2 regions of the Nocardiopsis eucommiae genome follow, and region 1 is predicted to be linked to the other one. Evidence: riboswitches for the same ligand, from Rfam matches in the RefSeq annotation. Region 1 holds a riboswitch; the other holds the start of a gene.

Region 1 (7,533 bases):
AGCGACCACAGCGTCCCGGACCCGGGCAGGCCGTAGCGTCCGGCGAACCCGGGCAGGTCGGTCTGGAACGCTGCCACCGTCGGCAGCGCCCACCGGCGGGCCACGTCCACCGCCGTCGCGCCGAACAGCGCGGGGGAGGCCAGGTGCAGCACGTCGGGCGCGAACGCGCGGATCGCGGCGGTCATCGTCCGCCGGGCGGGCAGCCCCATGGAGAAGTCGCGGTACACGGGCAGGGGCAGCGCGGGCGTCCGGACGACCGGGAAGCCGGCGTACGAGGTCGGGCCGTGGCCGGGAGCGAGGACGAGTGCCTGGTGTCCCTCGGCCGCCAGGTGCTCGCTGATCCGGCACACGGAGTTGGTGACCCCGTTGACCTGCGGAAGGAAGGACTCGGTCACGATGGCCACGCGCAGGGGCGGCCGGTGGACGGAGGGCGGGGGTGTGGGGGACATGCGGGGCTCCCAACGCCGAGGTGTCACGCCGAGTGGTGGGTGCCTCCGACGCTAGGGTCGGGGAGTGAACCCGGATCGCCGGGCGGGAGAACCTCGCCCGAAGCGCCGACACGGGTTGGCCGATCAGGTGGTGACGCCGTCCGCACGGTCGACTGACCGGCGGATGACCCCGGTGTGGCCGTGATCGCCGAACGAAACCCGAACGAACACCCAAGGAGCCGTGTGGTGACACTCGTGGAATGGTCCGAACTGGTCCGCGCCGAACTGGAGCTGACCGGGACCGACCCCCTCCGGAAACCCGACGTGGACCGCGTGCTCGACCTCGCGCGCGACGCCGCTCACTCCGTGGCCCGCCCGGCGGCCCCGCTCACGACCTACCTGCTCGGCGTGGCCGTGGGACAGGGGGCGGACCCGGACGAGGCGGCCGAGCTCCTCAGCAGACTCGCCCTGGCCCAGGTGAAGGAGGAGGACGGAAAGGACGGCGAGGGGTAGCCGGGAAGCCCGGGCCCCGGAGTCGGGAGACGCGAGAAGACACGAAAAGATTCCGTAACACGCATTCTGACCTCGCGTGATTTGTTTGTTACGCGTCAGTGCCATTCTTTCCCGATACCGAACAGTATCCACCGGTACCAACGTGTTTCCGAGGGTCCTGGTTCCCCCCAATGACACCGCTGGTTCCCCCCCCACCCCACGTAATCACCGAAAGAGAGGTCCTCCGTGGACCACCTCCTAGAGATGGCCGGCGTCCTGTCGGAGATCATCTGGGGACCGTTCGTCCTCATTCCCCTGCTGTTCCTGACCGGTGTCTACCTCACCGTCCGGCTGCGCCTGATCCAGCTGTTCCGACTGCCGCACGCCCTGTGGCTGGCCTTCGTCCGCCGGAAGGAGGACGAGACGGTCGAGGGCGACATCTCCCACTACCAGGCGTTGAGCACCGCGCTCGCCGCGACGGTCGGCGTCGGCAACATCGCCGGAGCGGCCCTGGCCATCGGGATCGGTGGTCCGGGCGCGCTGTTCTGGATGTGGGTCATGGGCATCTTCGGGATGGCCACCAAGTACAGCGAAGCCCTGATGGGCGTGAAGTACCGCCGCACCGACGCCAAGGGTGAGCAGAGCGGCGGCCCGATGTACTACCTGAAGTACGGGGTCGGCGGGCGCTTCGGGGCCTTCCTCGGCATCTCCTTCGCGGTCTTCGGTGCCATCGCCGCCTTCGGCATCGGCAACGGAACCCAGGCCAACACGGTCGCCCAGCAGATGAACAGCGTCACCGGCGTGGAGACGTGGGTCATCGGGCTGATCCTGATGGTGGGCTCGGGCGCCGTCATCCTCGGCGGTATCAAGAGCATCGGACGCGTCACCTCCGCCCTCGTGCCCGTCATGATCATCGGCTACGTCGGCATCTGCCTCGTGGTCCTGATCGCCAACTGGCAGGCGCTGCTCCCCGCCTTCCAGCTGGTCGTCACCTCGGCGTTCACGGGGACCGCGGCGACCGGCGGATTCGCGGGCGCCGGTGTGCTGCTCGCCATCCAGCTGGGCTTCGCGCGCGGCATCTTCTCCAACGAGTCCGGGCTGGGCACCGGCGGTATCGCGGCCGCTGCGGCCAAGACCACCCAGCCGGTCCGTCAGGCCATGGTCTCCATGACCCAGACCTTCATCGACACCATCATCGTGGTCAGCATGACCTGTCTGGTCATCATCGTGACCGGGGTGTGGCAGGTGGAGGGCGCCGAGGACGGCTCCCTGCTCACCTCGCAGGCCATGACGGAGGGGCTGGGAGCGATCAGCCCCGCGATGGGCTCGGCCGGTGCCGTGATCGTGGCGGTCTCCGTGACGGTGTTCGCCTTCAGCACCCTGCTCGGCTGGTCGTACTACGGTGAGCGTTGCGTGGAGTTCCTGGGCGGCCGCCGCATGGTGCTGCCCTACCGTCTGCTCTTCATCGTGGTCGTCTTCGTGGGCTCGGTCGCCGACCTGGACTCGGTGTGGCTCTTCAGCGACATCGCGAACGGTCTCATGGCGCTGCCCAACCTGGTGGGTCTGATCCTGCTGTCGGGGGTGATCAGCTCGGAGACGCGCAAGTTCTTCGACCACCCGGACTGGCGGAACCCGGACGTGATCATGAAGGACGTCAGCCAGTAGTACACGAGCGGCCGGAGGACCAGTCCCTCGGCCGACGACGAGGGGGGACCGGCCACCGTGGCCGGTCCCCCCTTCGCGTGGTGTCGTCCGTTCACCACCAGGCGTGGAAGTGGTGCACCGGTCCCTGGCCGCCGCCCGCGTGGATCTCGTCGGCGCGGCGCAGGGCCTCGGTGAGGTAGGTCTTGGCGTCGGCCACGGCGGCCACCGTGTCCGGGCGCTGGGGGAGGAGGGCGGCGATCGAGGAGGAGAGCGTGCAGCCCGTGCCGTGGGTGTTGCGGGTGCCCACCCGCCCGGCACGGAACTCGACCGGCTCCGAGACACCGTCGACCAGCAGGTCGACGCTCTCCTCACCGGGCAGGTGCCCGCCCTTGAGCAGGACGCGACGCGGACCGAGTTCGAGGAGGCGTTCGGCCTGTCCCCGCATCTCCTTGAGGCTGGTCGCCTCGGTCTCGCCGAGCAGGTCGGCGGCCTCGGGGAGGTTGGGGGTGAGCAGGTCGGCGCGCGGCAGCAGGACGGTGCGCAGGGCCTCGATCGCGGACCGCTCCAGGAGGCGGTCACCGCTCTTGGCCACCATCACCGGGTCCACGACCACGTTCGGCAGCGCGTAGCGGTCCACAGCGGCCGCGACCGCCTCGGTGACCTCCGACGTGGACAGCATCCCCACCTTGACCGCGTGCACGGTCGCGTCGGTGAACAGGGTGTCCATCTGATCGGTGACGAAGGACGCGGGGACACCGTGCACCCCGGTGACCCCGCGTGTGGACTGGGCGGTCAACGCCGTCACCACGGTCATTCCGAAGACCCCGTGGGCGGAGAACGACTTCAGGTCGGCCTGGACGCCAGCGCCCCCGCTGGGGTCGCTTCCGGCGATGGACACGACGTTGTACGCGCTCATTGGCGTTCCTTCGCTAGTACGAACTAGGGCAGGTTCGACGGGTGTGCTCTCAGCCGGGAGGACTCTCTCCGGCACCCCGCGCCGCCGGGGCCTCGCGGCCCCGGCATCTGTGTTGGTCTGTGGTGGTTCCGACTGTAGTGGACGGTCCGCCGGGGCGGACCGCCCCCTCCGCGCGGTCAGACGGTGACGTTGTGGCGGGTTTCCACCTGCTCCTGCTGGGCGTGCTTGCGCCGCTCCCAGACGATCATGCCGACGACCACCACGAAGCCGCCGACCGCGAAGGCGAGCGTGACGGGGACGTCGGTCATCGGCAGCAGGTCGCGGTTCTCGTCCTGCCACGGCCACAGGGCGCGCAGCGAACCGGCCATCAGCCCGGTGAGCACCACGAGGGTGATGTGGTGGTGGTTCTCCAGCAGGAACTGGAGCACCTTCACGAACAGGGCCAGACCGGTGATCATGCCCAGGACGAAGACGGTGATGTAGGGCAGGTCCGCCGCGCGCAGGGCCGCCATGGTCGGCTCGTACAGGCCGAGGGTCAGCAGGATGAAGGAGCCCGACAGGCCCGGCAGCACCAGGGCGCAGATGGCGACGGCGGCCGCGAGGAAGACCACCACGGGGTGGGTGGGCAGGTTGGCGCCGGGCAGGCCGGTGAGCGTGAACGCGAGCGCGGCGAAGACCAGGGCCACCGCGTAGTGCCAGGCCTTCCACTTCTTGCCCGCACCGGTGTAGGGGATCCAGAGGCAGGCCAGGACCAGGCCGAAGAACAGCGCGTACGCGTACTGCGCGTAGACCTCCACCAGCGGGGCGAGGAAGACGGCGGCCAGGATGAGCGCGACGGCCATGCCGATGAGGGCGGGGACGAGCACCGACCAGTCCACCTGGCGGAACTGCTCCTGGGCGCGCTCCTTGCCGCGGCCCCGGGGCACGTCCGTGACGTAGCGCTTGATGCCGCTGACCACGTGGCCCGCGCCACCGATCAGCTTGTCGTAGAGGCCGACCATCAGTGCGACCGTGCCGCCGCTGATGCCGGGCAGTGCCTCGGAGGTGCCGACGGCCCCGCCGCGCACCGCGTTGAAGATGTAGGAGCCTACTGACTTGGCCATGTTGTCGGGCGCTGGCCCGGGAGGTTCCCGGGAGAGGGCGCCGTCCTCCGTCCTGATGGGGTCGCCGGTCCCGTGCGAACGGTCGACCGGCGGGTCAAAGGGGTGCTGTACCACGCGGGTCATGGAGGCGACCTCCACCGGTTCGATGCTCCGGCCCGCGCGGGATGTGTGCCGCCCGGGCCGTGCGAGGGGGAGGAGAGCCGTCAGGCCCCGGGCCGGGCAGTGCTGATTCTAGCGGCGCCGGACGGGGTGAAGGCGTCTGATCGCCCGGAGAATCCGGGTTTTGGTCAGGTATCAGTCCGCGAGGTCCTTGGTCCGAAAACGGATCGTGACGACGACGGCGTGGAACCCGGTCTCAGATCCGGCGCGAACCGGACAGTGGCGAGGTGGGAACGGCGGGCGCGTCCGGGTCCTCCCCGGCCACCGAGGCGGCCCACCGGTAGTCCTGCTTGCCCACCGCCGTACGCCGCACCCGGTCCACGAAGTGCACCGTCCGAGGCACCTTGAACCCGGCCAGGCGCACCCGGCAGTGCGCCCGCAGCGCGCCCTCGTCCCGAGCCGAACCGGAGGCCAGCGACACCAGGGCCGTCACCTTCTGGCCCAGCCTCTCGTCCGGGGAGGGCACCACGATCACGTCCTCCACCGAGGGGTGCGCCTTGAGCACGGCCTCCACCTCCTCGGGGTAGACCTTCTCCCCGGCGGTGTTGATCACCACGCTGCCCCGGCCCAGCAGCACGATCGAACCGTCACCGGCCCTCGTGCCGTAGTCGCCCGACAGCGCCCAGCGCCGCCCGTCACCGTCCGTGGGGAACGTGCGCGCGGTGGCGATCGGATCGTTGTAGTAGCCCAGCGGGATCCGGCCGGTCCGGGCGATCCGGCCGACCTCGACCGACCCCGGCGGGAGCGGCCGCAGGGAGTCGTCCAGCACGGAGATGCTGCCGCCCATCGTGAAGCTGCGCCGGTCGGCGGAGTCCGCGACACTCGTGTGCTCGTCGGGCGCGGTGGCCGACCCGCACACGCCCGTCTCCGAACCGCCGTAGGCGTCGGCCAGGGCCACGTCCTCGCGCCAGGCCCGCCACAGCCCGCGTACCGAGGGGGTGAGCGGGGTGCCGCCGGAACGCACCGAGGTGAGCTCCGGGCACAGGTCGGGTTCGGTCAACAGGTGCCTGGCCAGCGGACGCGCCATCGCGTCGCCCACCAGCTGCACCGCGTGCACACCCTCGCGGTGCGCCAGCTCCAGCACCCGGTCCGCGCGGAAGCTGCGGTCCGTGGACAGCACCACGCGTTTGCCGCACAGCAGCATGCTCAGCGCGTTCCACTGCCCGGCGGCGTGCATGAGCGGCCCCAGCACCAGCATGCGCAGCGGGAAGCAGCGCGCGGCGCGTTCGGCCACGTCCCGTGTGGACCCGGCGCGCGGGGCGCCCGGGTCGCGTCGCTCCACGGCCGCGCGGAACACGTCGGCCTGGCGCCACAGCACCCCCTTGGGATAGCCGGTGGTGCCGCCGGTGTACAGCAGGTAGTGGTCGTCGCCACTGGTCACGGGCAGTTCGACCGCACCGTCTCCGGAGTCCGGTCCGTGCGCCGCGAGCGCCTCCTCGTAGTCGACGCCGTGCAGCGAGGCGTCGCGCTCGGAGCCGTCCTCCAGCAGGAGCACGTGCCGCAGGCGCGGCAGGTCGGAGCGGACCGCCGCCACCGTCGTGGCCAGGGAGTCCTCCGCGATCAGGGCCACCGCGTGCGCGTCCGAGAGCACGTGTCGGAGCTCGCCCGCCACGTACCGGTAGTTGACGTTGACCGGCACGGCGCCCGCGCGCAGCACGCCCAGGAACGACTCCACCCACTCGGCGCGGTTGAAGGACAGGATCGCGACGTTCTCCCCGGGGCGCACACCGGCCGTGGCCAGGTGCCGGGCCAGCCGGGTGGACCGGTCGTCCAGGGCGCGGTAGGTGAGGCGGCGCGGACCGGCGACCAGCGCGATCCGGTCCGGGACGGCGTCGGCCACCGCCGTCATGAGGTTGGCGAGGGAGAAGGGGGTGTCCGGGGACGCGTGTTGGGGCACGTCGATGACCTCCCTGACGGTCGTGGGCGCCGTCCTCGGCGCGGGGCGCTCGCGGCGGCTGTGGCTGGTTAGAGCGAACGTACCCGTCGGGGCGGCGGCCGATCGCTGTGGGCGCTGTGTACCGCGTCACCTGCGTAACCGTCCCCCGTCACCCTCGTCGGAGGCCCCGCCGGGGGCGTTCAAGCTCAGCGGGGGTGCCGGGGCCGGAGGTGTCGGGGTTTCGGGCCCGGGGGCCGGGCCGGTGATCTTCACCACCCCTTGTGGGCTCACCGGATCATCTGCTCAACTCTTGGAGATCCCGCCGCCGGGCTCTACAGGGCCCCACGGTGGGTATCTACTGTCTGACCATCGGTCAAAGGTGATCGGAGCGGCTAGATGACCACCCAGAATCTGGGACAGCAGGACTCCGTCGGAAACCCCGGCGGACAGGGACTCTCCAGCGCGGACCACATCGAACTCGCACAGTCGAGGTCCGCACACAACTACTCACCCCTGCCCGTCGTGATCGCCGAAGGCCGTGGTGCCTGGGTGACCGACGTGGAGGGCAAGCGCTACCTCGACTGTCTGGCCGGGTACTCGGCCATGAACTTCGGCCACCACAACCCCGACCTCCTGGCCGCCGCGCACGCCCAGATCGACCGGGTGACGCTGACCAGCCGGGCCTTCTACAACGACCAGTTCGGCCCGTGGGTGAGCTCCCTCGCGGACATGGTCGGCAAGGAGAAGGTCCTGCCGATGAACACCGGTGCCGAGGCGGTGGAGACCGGCATCAAGGTGGCCCGCAAGTGGGGCTACGAGGTCAAGGGCGTCCCGGAGAACCAGGCGACCATCGTCGTCGCCGGGGCCAACTTCCACGGCCGGACCACCACGATCATCTCCTTCTCCTCCGACCCC
Region 2 (7,533 bases), on a different contig from region 1:
GAGACCGCCGACACCGAGGAGGAGGTCGACGGCGCCAGCGCACAGAACCTGGGCCGCAAGCTCACCGAACTGCGCTACGCCATCGACGTCGAGGAACGCCTCACCAAGGACGAGATCCTGGAGGGGTACCTGAACCTGTCCTACTTCGGCGCGGGCGCGCACGGGATCGAGGTCGCCGCGCAGCGGTACTTCTCCGTCCCCGCCGCCGACCTCGACGCCGGGCAGGCCGCCATGCTGGCCGGTCTGGTGCGCGCACCCTCCTTCTACGACCCGCTCAACAACCCCGACGAGGCGCTCGAACGCCGCGACCTCGTGCTGGACCGGATGGTGGCCACCGACGTCCTCGGCGCGGACGAGGCCGAGGCCCACAAGAAGAAGGGCCTGGGGATCGACCCCAGTCCGCGCGGCGGCAGCTGCTCGGAGAGCGACTACCCGTTCTTCTGCGACTACACGATGCGCTGGCTGCGTGCCTCCGACCTGATCGGGGACACCGTCGAGAAGCGTGAGCAGCGCATCACCCAGGGCGGGCTGATCGTGCGGACCACACTCGACACCGCCGCTCAGGACGCCGCCCAGGACGCCGTCGACAAGCGGGTCCCGCACGAGGACTCCACGAAGTTCGCCGCCCAGGCCATGGTCGAGCCCGGCTCCGGCCGTGTGCGCGCCCTCGTGCAGAACCTGCGGTACGGCTTCGACGACGAACAGGTCGGGACGACCTCCCTCAACCTCGCCGTGGACCAGGAGGACGGGGGCTCCCTGGGGTACCAGGCCGGGTCCACCTTCAAGACGTACACGCTGGCGGCGGCCCTGGAGAAGGGCCTGGGGTACGGGACCAGCTTCTCCTCGCCCAAGAACCTGTCCCTGAGCGGGATGTCCGACTGTGAGGGCACCAGGATGTCCTCGTGGAGCATCCGCAACGCCGGGGAGAGCGACGACGGCAGCCACAACATGATCAGCGCGACCAAGGGGTCGGTGAACACCTACTTCGCCCAGCTCCAGAAGCGCGTCGGCCTGTGCGAGACCTCGGAGATGGCGGAGAAGGCCGGGGTGCACCGCGCGGACGGCAGCGACCTCGGGGTGTGGAGCTCCTTCACGCTCGGGGACCAGGAGGTGTCCCCGCTGACCGTCGCCTCCTCCTACGCGACCTTCGCCGCGAGGGGCGAGTACTGCGAGCCGCGCCCGGTGCGCATGGTGACCGAGGAGGGCACCGGCGAGGAGCTCAAGACGACCTCGGAGTGCGAGCGCACGGTCAAGCAGGACGCCGCCGACGGCGTCAACCACCTGCTCCAGCAGACCTTCGACGGGGGTACGGCCAACGGGCTGGACCTGGGGCGTCCGGCCGCGGGCAAGACCGGGACCACCGACGGGGCCGCCTACGCCTGGTTCGCCGGGTACACGCCGAACCTCTCCTCGGCCGTGGTCGTGGGCGACGTGCGCGGCGGTGAGGAGAACCCGCTCCAGGGCGTGACGATCGGCGGGCAGCACTTCGAGATCGTCTACGGGGGCACCCTGCCCGGCCCGATCTGGCAGGAGAGCATGCGCGGCGCCACCAAGCACCTGCCCTCGGACGCGTTCGCGGGGTCGCCGGGCGCCTTCGGCGACCCGAAGACCGAGCCTCCCGAGCAGCGGGGCGGTGACGACGACGATGACGACGAGGGCGGGAGCGACACGGACGCCGAGGACGCGGAGGATCTCGCGGACGGCACCGGCGGAGGCGGGACCGGCGAAGGCGGCACGGGAGACGACGGGGGCACCTAGACGCCTTCGGAAGCAGCCCCCCGGTCCGGTGACCACGGGAGACCGTCGCGAGGCGGACCGGCCGCCGGGCCGGGAGGCGGGCCGCCGTTCCGATCCGGACCGTCACCCGGTTCTCACCTTCCGTGGTCTGGACCTTGACAGGTCTAGACCACTCTTGCTTAGGTGACGTCACCCCCCTGCGGCGCGCGGTCGGACGCAGCGCCGCACCCTAGGAGTGTGATCACGTGATCCGACGTCTCCTGAGTCAGCTCGCGGTGCTCGGCGCCATCGCGGCTGTGCTCGTTGCCCTCCCCGCGACCGTCGCGACGGCGGCCACCGCCTGCGCGACGGCCTGGAGTTCCTCCGCCGTCTACACCGGCGGCGGCCAGGTCTCCTTCGAAGGCCGCAACTACACCGCCAAGTGGTGGACGCAGAACGAGCGTCCCGGAACCTCGGACGTCTGGGCCGACCAGGGCCCCTGCGGAAACGACGGGGGCGGCGAACAGCCCGGTCCCAGCGACTTCGTCGTCAGCGAGGCCCAGTTCAACCAGATGTTCCCGAACCGGAACCCCTTCTACACCTACTCCGGCCTCACCGACGCCCTGAGCTCCTACCCGGGCTTCACCAACACCGGAAGCGTCGAGGTGCAGCGGCGCGAGGCCGCCGCCTTCCTGGCCAACGTCAGCCACGAGACCGGCGGGCTGGTGTACATCAAGGAGATCAACGAGGACAACTACCCGCACTACTGCGACCCGAGCCAGCCCTTCGGCTGCCCGGCCGGTCAGGACGCCTACTACGGCAAGGGCCCGATCCAGCTGAGCTGGAACTACAACTACAAGGCCGCCGGGGACGCCCTCGGCATCGACCTGCTGAACAACCCCTACCTCGTCGAGCAGGACGCCGCGATCGCCTGGCGGACCGGACTCTGGTTCTGGAACACCCAGAGCGGTGCCGGGACGATGTCGGGGCACACCGCCATCGTCGACGGCCACGGCTTCGGTGAGTCGATCCGTTCCATCAACGGGTCCATCGAGTGCAACGGCGGCAACCCGGGACAGGTGCAGAGCCGCATCAACACCTTCACGCAGTTCGCCCAGATCCTCGGCACCACCACGGGGTCGAACCTGAGCTGCTGACCCCAGGTGCGTCGACGCACCCGTGGCGGCACCCGAGCGGGGGTGCGACCGGCGAGCACCGCCGGGCGCATCCCCGCTCCTGCGTGTCCCGAGGGAAGGTCTTCACCGCGCATCCTGTTTGCCCCATAATGGAGGCAATCCGACAGGGGAGCGCGTGAGCGCTGAGAGTGCGGCACCCGGCCGCAGACCCTTACACACCTGATCTGGGTCATGCCAGCGAAGGAAGTCGTAGGAAACCGCCGTCGTGCGTGCGCCAGCGCGCGCCCGACCGGCGCTCTTGGCCACATGGGCCCTCGTCACCCCGACGAAGGGACATCAACCAGCATGAGTACCGAGAACCGCGGGACCGGCACCGGAACCACCGCGGAGCCCGTGGGCCGCGTCCAGGAGATCCTTGCCAAGGCCCGGAGCTGGCGCACCGTCGACATCGTCGTGGCCGCCGTGATCGGCGTCGCGGTCGGCGTCGTCTTCTGGCTGTGGAACATCGTCTGGTCGGTCACCACACCGCTGTTCGTGGCGTTCCCGCCCGGGCAGGCCGTCGTCTACGGCATGTGGCTGATCTCCGGCGTGCTCGGCGGGCTCATCATCCGCAAACCCGGCGCGGCCCTGCTCACCTCGATCGCCGCGGCCTCCGTCTCGGCCGTGCTGGGCACCCAGTGGGGGGTCATGGTCGTCGTCGACGGCACCCTCCAGGGGTTGCTGCCCGAACTGGTCTTCCTCGCCTTCGCCTACCGGCGCTGGAACATGGGCGTGGCCGTGCTCGCAGCCGCCGTGGCCGGGCTCTCCCCGGCCATCCGCGACAACATCGCCTACAACGTCACCTGGCCCCTTGAGTACCAGCTCACCTACGGCGTGATCGTGGTCCTCAGCGCGGCCGTCATCGCGGGCGTGGGCGCGCGCCTGCTCACCACGGCGCTGGCCAGGTCCGGCGCGCTGGCCCCCTTCCCCTCGGCCAGGGGCTGACCCGTGACACGACCGAACGCGCGCGGGGCTCGCGTCGAACTCTCCGGCTGGGGATGGAAGCACTCCGGCCGTGACACCCACGCCCTGCGCGGAGTGGACCTGACCGTCGAACCGGGGGAGCGGGTCCTGCTGCTCGGGGCCTCGGGCGCGGGGAAGTCCACCCTGCTGCACTCCCTGGCCGGGCTCACCGGCGAGGACGGCGCCATCAGCGGGGAGCACGAGGGCTCGCTGCTGGTGGACGGCGCCCCCGCCGACCGGGGCCGCGGCGGGGTCGGACTGGTCAGCCAGGACCCCGAGACCCAGCTCGTGATGGCCCGGGCCGGGGACGACGTCGCCTTCGGGTTGGAGAACCTGGGGGTGGACCCCGAGGACATCTGGCCCCGGGTCGAGCGCTCCCTGACGGAGGTCGGCTTCCCCTACGGCCTCCGGCACTCCACGGGCGCCCTCTCCGGAGGTGAGAAGCAGCGCCTGGTCATCGCCGGTGCGCTGGCCATGCGGCCGCGTCTGCTGCTCCTGGACGAACCCACCGCCAACCTCGACCCGGCCGGGGCCGTGCTCGTGCGCGACCTGCTCTCCCGCCTGCTCGCGGAGACCGAGGCCACCCTCGTGCTGGTCGAGCACCGGGTGGCCGACGTCGTCGACCTGGTGGACCGGGTCGTGGTGGTCGAACCCGGCGGGGGAGTGATCGCGGACGGCGCCCCGGCGCGGGTGTTCGCGGAACACGGCCGTTCGCTGGCCGACCAGGGCGTGTGGATCCCCGGGAACGAACCCGTCCCCGAGCTCACGCCCGCTCCCGGCGGCGTGCCCCTGGTGGAGACCGTCGGCGTCAGCGCCCGCACCCCCTTCCAGGTGGGCGTGCGCGCCGCCCCCCGGCGGACGGTGCTCGACGACGTGAACGTCATGCTGTCCGCCGGAACCGCCACCGCACTCACCGGCCCCAACGGCGCGGGCAAGTCCACGCTCCTCACCATGCTGGCCGGGCTCTCGCGTCCGCACCGGGGCGAGGTGCTGCCGCGCGGTCCGATTGCCGGAACCGACCGGCGCCCGCTCGTGCGCTGGCCCGCACGCCGCCTCGCCCGCCACGTGGGCACGGTGTTCCAGCACGCGGAGGACCAGTTCGTCACCGCCACGGTCCGCGACGAACTCCGCTTCGCGCCGCTGCGCGCGGGGATGGGCGCGGCCGAGACCGACGCCTGGGTGGGCGAGCTGATGGAGCGGTTGCGACTGACCCGGCTGGCCGAGGTGCACCCGTACACGCTCTCCGGCGGCGAGAAGCGGCGCCTCTCGGTGGCGACCGCGCTCAGCTCCGGCCCCTCGCACGCCCCGGACCTGCTGGTGCTGGACGAGCCCACCTTCGGCCAGGACACCCGTACCTGGACGGAGCTGGTGGAGCTCCTCGGCGCCCTGCGCTCCGAGGGACGGGCCGTGGTCATGGCCACCCACGACGAACTCCTGCTGCGCCGCCTGACGGACGTGGAAGTACGGGTCGCGGAGGGACGCGCGGCACCCGTCGGGGCGGCCCGGTCCGCGACGTCACGAGAGGGGGAGGCGTGAGTTCCCGGCACACGAACGGCCCGGACGTGCCCCGCGCCAAGGGCGGGGACACCCTCACCCTGGATGTGCCCGAGGGCGGCGGCGCCCGGTACTGGCTGACCGGCCTGAACCCGGCCGCCAAGCTGCTGGCCGCGCTGCTGATCGGCATCGGGCTGATCCCGGCGGTGGACGCCGTCACCGGCGGACTCGTCCTGCTCGCGGTACTGGTCACGGTGCCGTTCAGCGGGGTGGACCGGCGCACCCTGCTGGTCCTGGGCGGGCCCTTCCTGCTCATGGGGCTCAGCAGCGGCGCGGTCAACTACCTGTACGGCGAGCACGGTCTGGAGGGCGCCGTGGGCGCGGCGGTGCGCCTGTTGGCGATCGCGCTGCCCGGGCTGCTCGCCGCGATCAGCAGTGACCCCACGGAGATGTCCGACGGCCTCGTGCAGCGGCTTCGCGTGCCGGAGCGCCCCGCCATGGGCGTGCTCGCGGCGCTGCGGCTCATCCCGCTGCTCGCCGACCAGTGGCGGACCATCACCCTGGCCCGCCGGGCACGGGGGCTGGAGGCCGGGAGCAACCCCCTGCGGATCGTCTCGCTGTTCTTCGGACGGCTGTTCGCACTGCTGGTGCGGTCCATCCGGACCGGGACGCTGCTGGCCACCGCGATGGACGCGCGGGCCTTCGGCACCGGGCCCCGCACCCACGCGCGGTACAGCCGCTGGCGGGCGGCCGACACCCTCCTGCTGGTGGGTACCGCACTGCTGCTGGTGACCGCCTACGCCGTGTCGGCCCGCCTGGGGACCCTGGTGCTGCTCTTCCGCTGACCCGGGTGGTTAGGTAAGCAGCGGACACTGACGTCGAAGCGAAGAAGGTGGAGAACGTGAGCGAGTTCGTGCGCGTCGAGGCCGATCCGGAGAACCCCGGTGTGGCCGTCATCCGGATCGACCGTCCCAAGGCGCTGAACGCGTTGAACGGCACGGTCACCCGGGAGATCGCGGAGGCGGCCGCCACCGTCTCCGCGGACCCCTCCGTGCGCGCGGTGGTGCTCTACGGCGGCGAGCGGGCGTTCGTGGCCGGAGCCGACATCAAGGAGATGGCCGACCTCACCCACGCGGAGATGCTGGAGTACTCGCGTGCCCTCCAGAACGCCCTGACGGCGGTGGCCCGCATTCCCAAGCCCGTGGTCGCGGCGATCAGCGGATACGCGCTGGGCGGCGGCTGCGAGCTGGCGCTGTGCGCCGACTTCCGGGTGGCGGGCGCCAAGGCCAGGCTCGGCCAGCCCGAGATCCAGCTGGGCGTCATCCCGGGCGCGGGCGGCACCCAGCGCCTGCCGCGCCTGATCGGTCCCGCCCGCGCCAAGGACCTGGTGTTCAGCGGTCGTCACGTGCGGGCCGAGGAGGCGCGGGAGATCGGCCTCGTGGACCGGGTCGTGCCCGACGAGGAGGTCTACACGGCCGCGGTCGCACTGGTCGCGAAGTACGTGGACGGTCCCGCCGTGGCGCTGGCCGCCGCGAAGGAGACCATCGACCGGGGGCTGGAGACCGACCTGGACACCGGTCTGGAGATCGAGCGGCTGCACTTCTCGGGTCTGTTCTCCACCGAGGACCAGAAGGCCGGGATGCGGAGCTTCGTCGAGGAGGGGCCCGGCAAGGCCACCTTCGTCGGCCGCTGAGCCCCGGCTGTGACCGGCACCCCAGGCCACCCCGGTGGCCTGGGGGCGTCCGTGCGGTCCGAGGCGGGTAGTGTCGGGGCGTCCGTCCCGGCGTCCCGGCTCGGACACGCGCCCGGTTCGCATCACCTTGTCGTCACTTCGAACCCTCGTCGCGTCGACTGGCGACGCGGGACCCTGGGAAGACGTCCGGAACCGGCCAGCCGGGTGGGGGCGCGGGGAACCGCACGCGTGGTTTTTCCGTCATACTCGTCAATGGTCGTCCGAGGACGGACGGTTCGCCCGGAGTCCGCGGTGGCGCGTGTGGCGCCCACACCCTCCGGCGGGACCGAACAGACCGCAGGGCCCCTCGGAGGGGCCACACAAGCCAATGGTGACCCATCCCCCCGGCCGATATGCTGGACGTGGTGGTATGTGGTCTTTTGAGGGGATGAGTTCTCGATGGCAATGTCGGCAGGTTTCCCCACGGGTGAAGAGCTGCCGGAGCGCATCGGC

What was found. Region 1 has a riboswitch for thiamine pyrophosphate ahead of thiD (bifunctional hydroxymethylpyrimidine kinase/phosphomethylpyrimidine kinase). Riboswitches for the same ligand answer to the same signal wherever they lie in the genome.
Region 2: another riboswitch for thiamine pyrophosphate. It lies ahead of ACRWK8_RS03280 (ECF transporter S component); the one in region 1 lies ahead of thiD (bifunctional hydroxymethylpyrimidine kinase/phosphomethylpyrimidine kinase).

What each region holds. Positions count from the first base shown of each region.
Region 1 is NZ_CBDRIY010000038.1:14,746-22,278, forward strand. Features, by position in the region: gene ACRWK8_RS21285 (glycosyltransferase family 4 protein) at 1-449, opposite strand, end outside; gene ACRWK8_RS21290 (DUF6457 domain-containing protein) at 675-941, shown strand; gene ACRWK8_RS21295 (alanine/glycine:cation symporter family protein) at 1,167-2,585, shown strand; gene thiD (bifunctional hydroxymethylpyrimidine kinase/phosphomethylpyrimidine kinase) at 2,677-3,480, opposite strand; TPP riboswitch at 3,469-3,569, opposite strand; gene ACRWK8_RS21305 (DUF368 domain-containing protein) at 3,657-4,583, opposite strand; gene ACRWK8_RS21310 (acyl-CoA synthetase) at 4,939-6,639, opposite strand; gene rocD (ornithine--oxo-acid transaminase) at 7,015-7,533, shown strand, end outside.
Region 2 is NZ_CBDRIY010000003.1:154,114-161,646, reverse strand. Features, by position in the region: gene ACRWK8_RS03290 (transglycosylase domain-containing protein) at 1-1,758, shown strand, start outside; gene ACRWK8_RS03285 (glycoside hydrolase family 19 protein) at 1,983-2,873, shown strand; TPP riboswitch at 3,008-3,115, shown strand; gene ACRWK8_RS03280 (ECF transporter S component) at 3,198-3,836, shown strand; gene ACRWK8_RS03275 (ABC transporter ATP-binding protein) at 3,840-5,390, shown strand; gene ACRWK8_RS03270 (energy-coupling factor transporter transmembrane component T family protein) at 5,387-6,193, shown strand; gene ACRWK8_RS03265 (enoyl-CoA hydratase/isomerase family protein) at 6,250-7,041, shown strand; gene ACRWK8_RS03260 (protein kinase domain-containing protein) at 7,480-7,533, shown strand, end outside.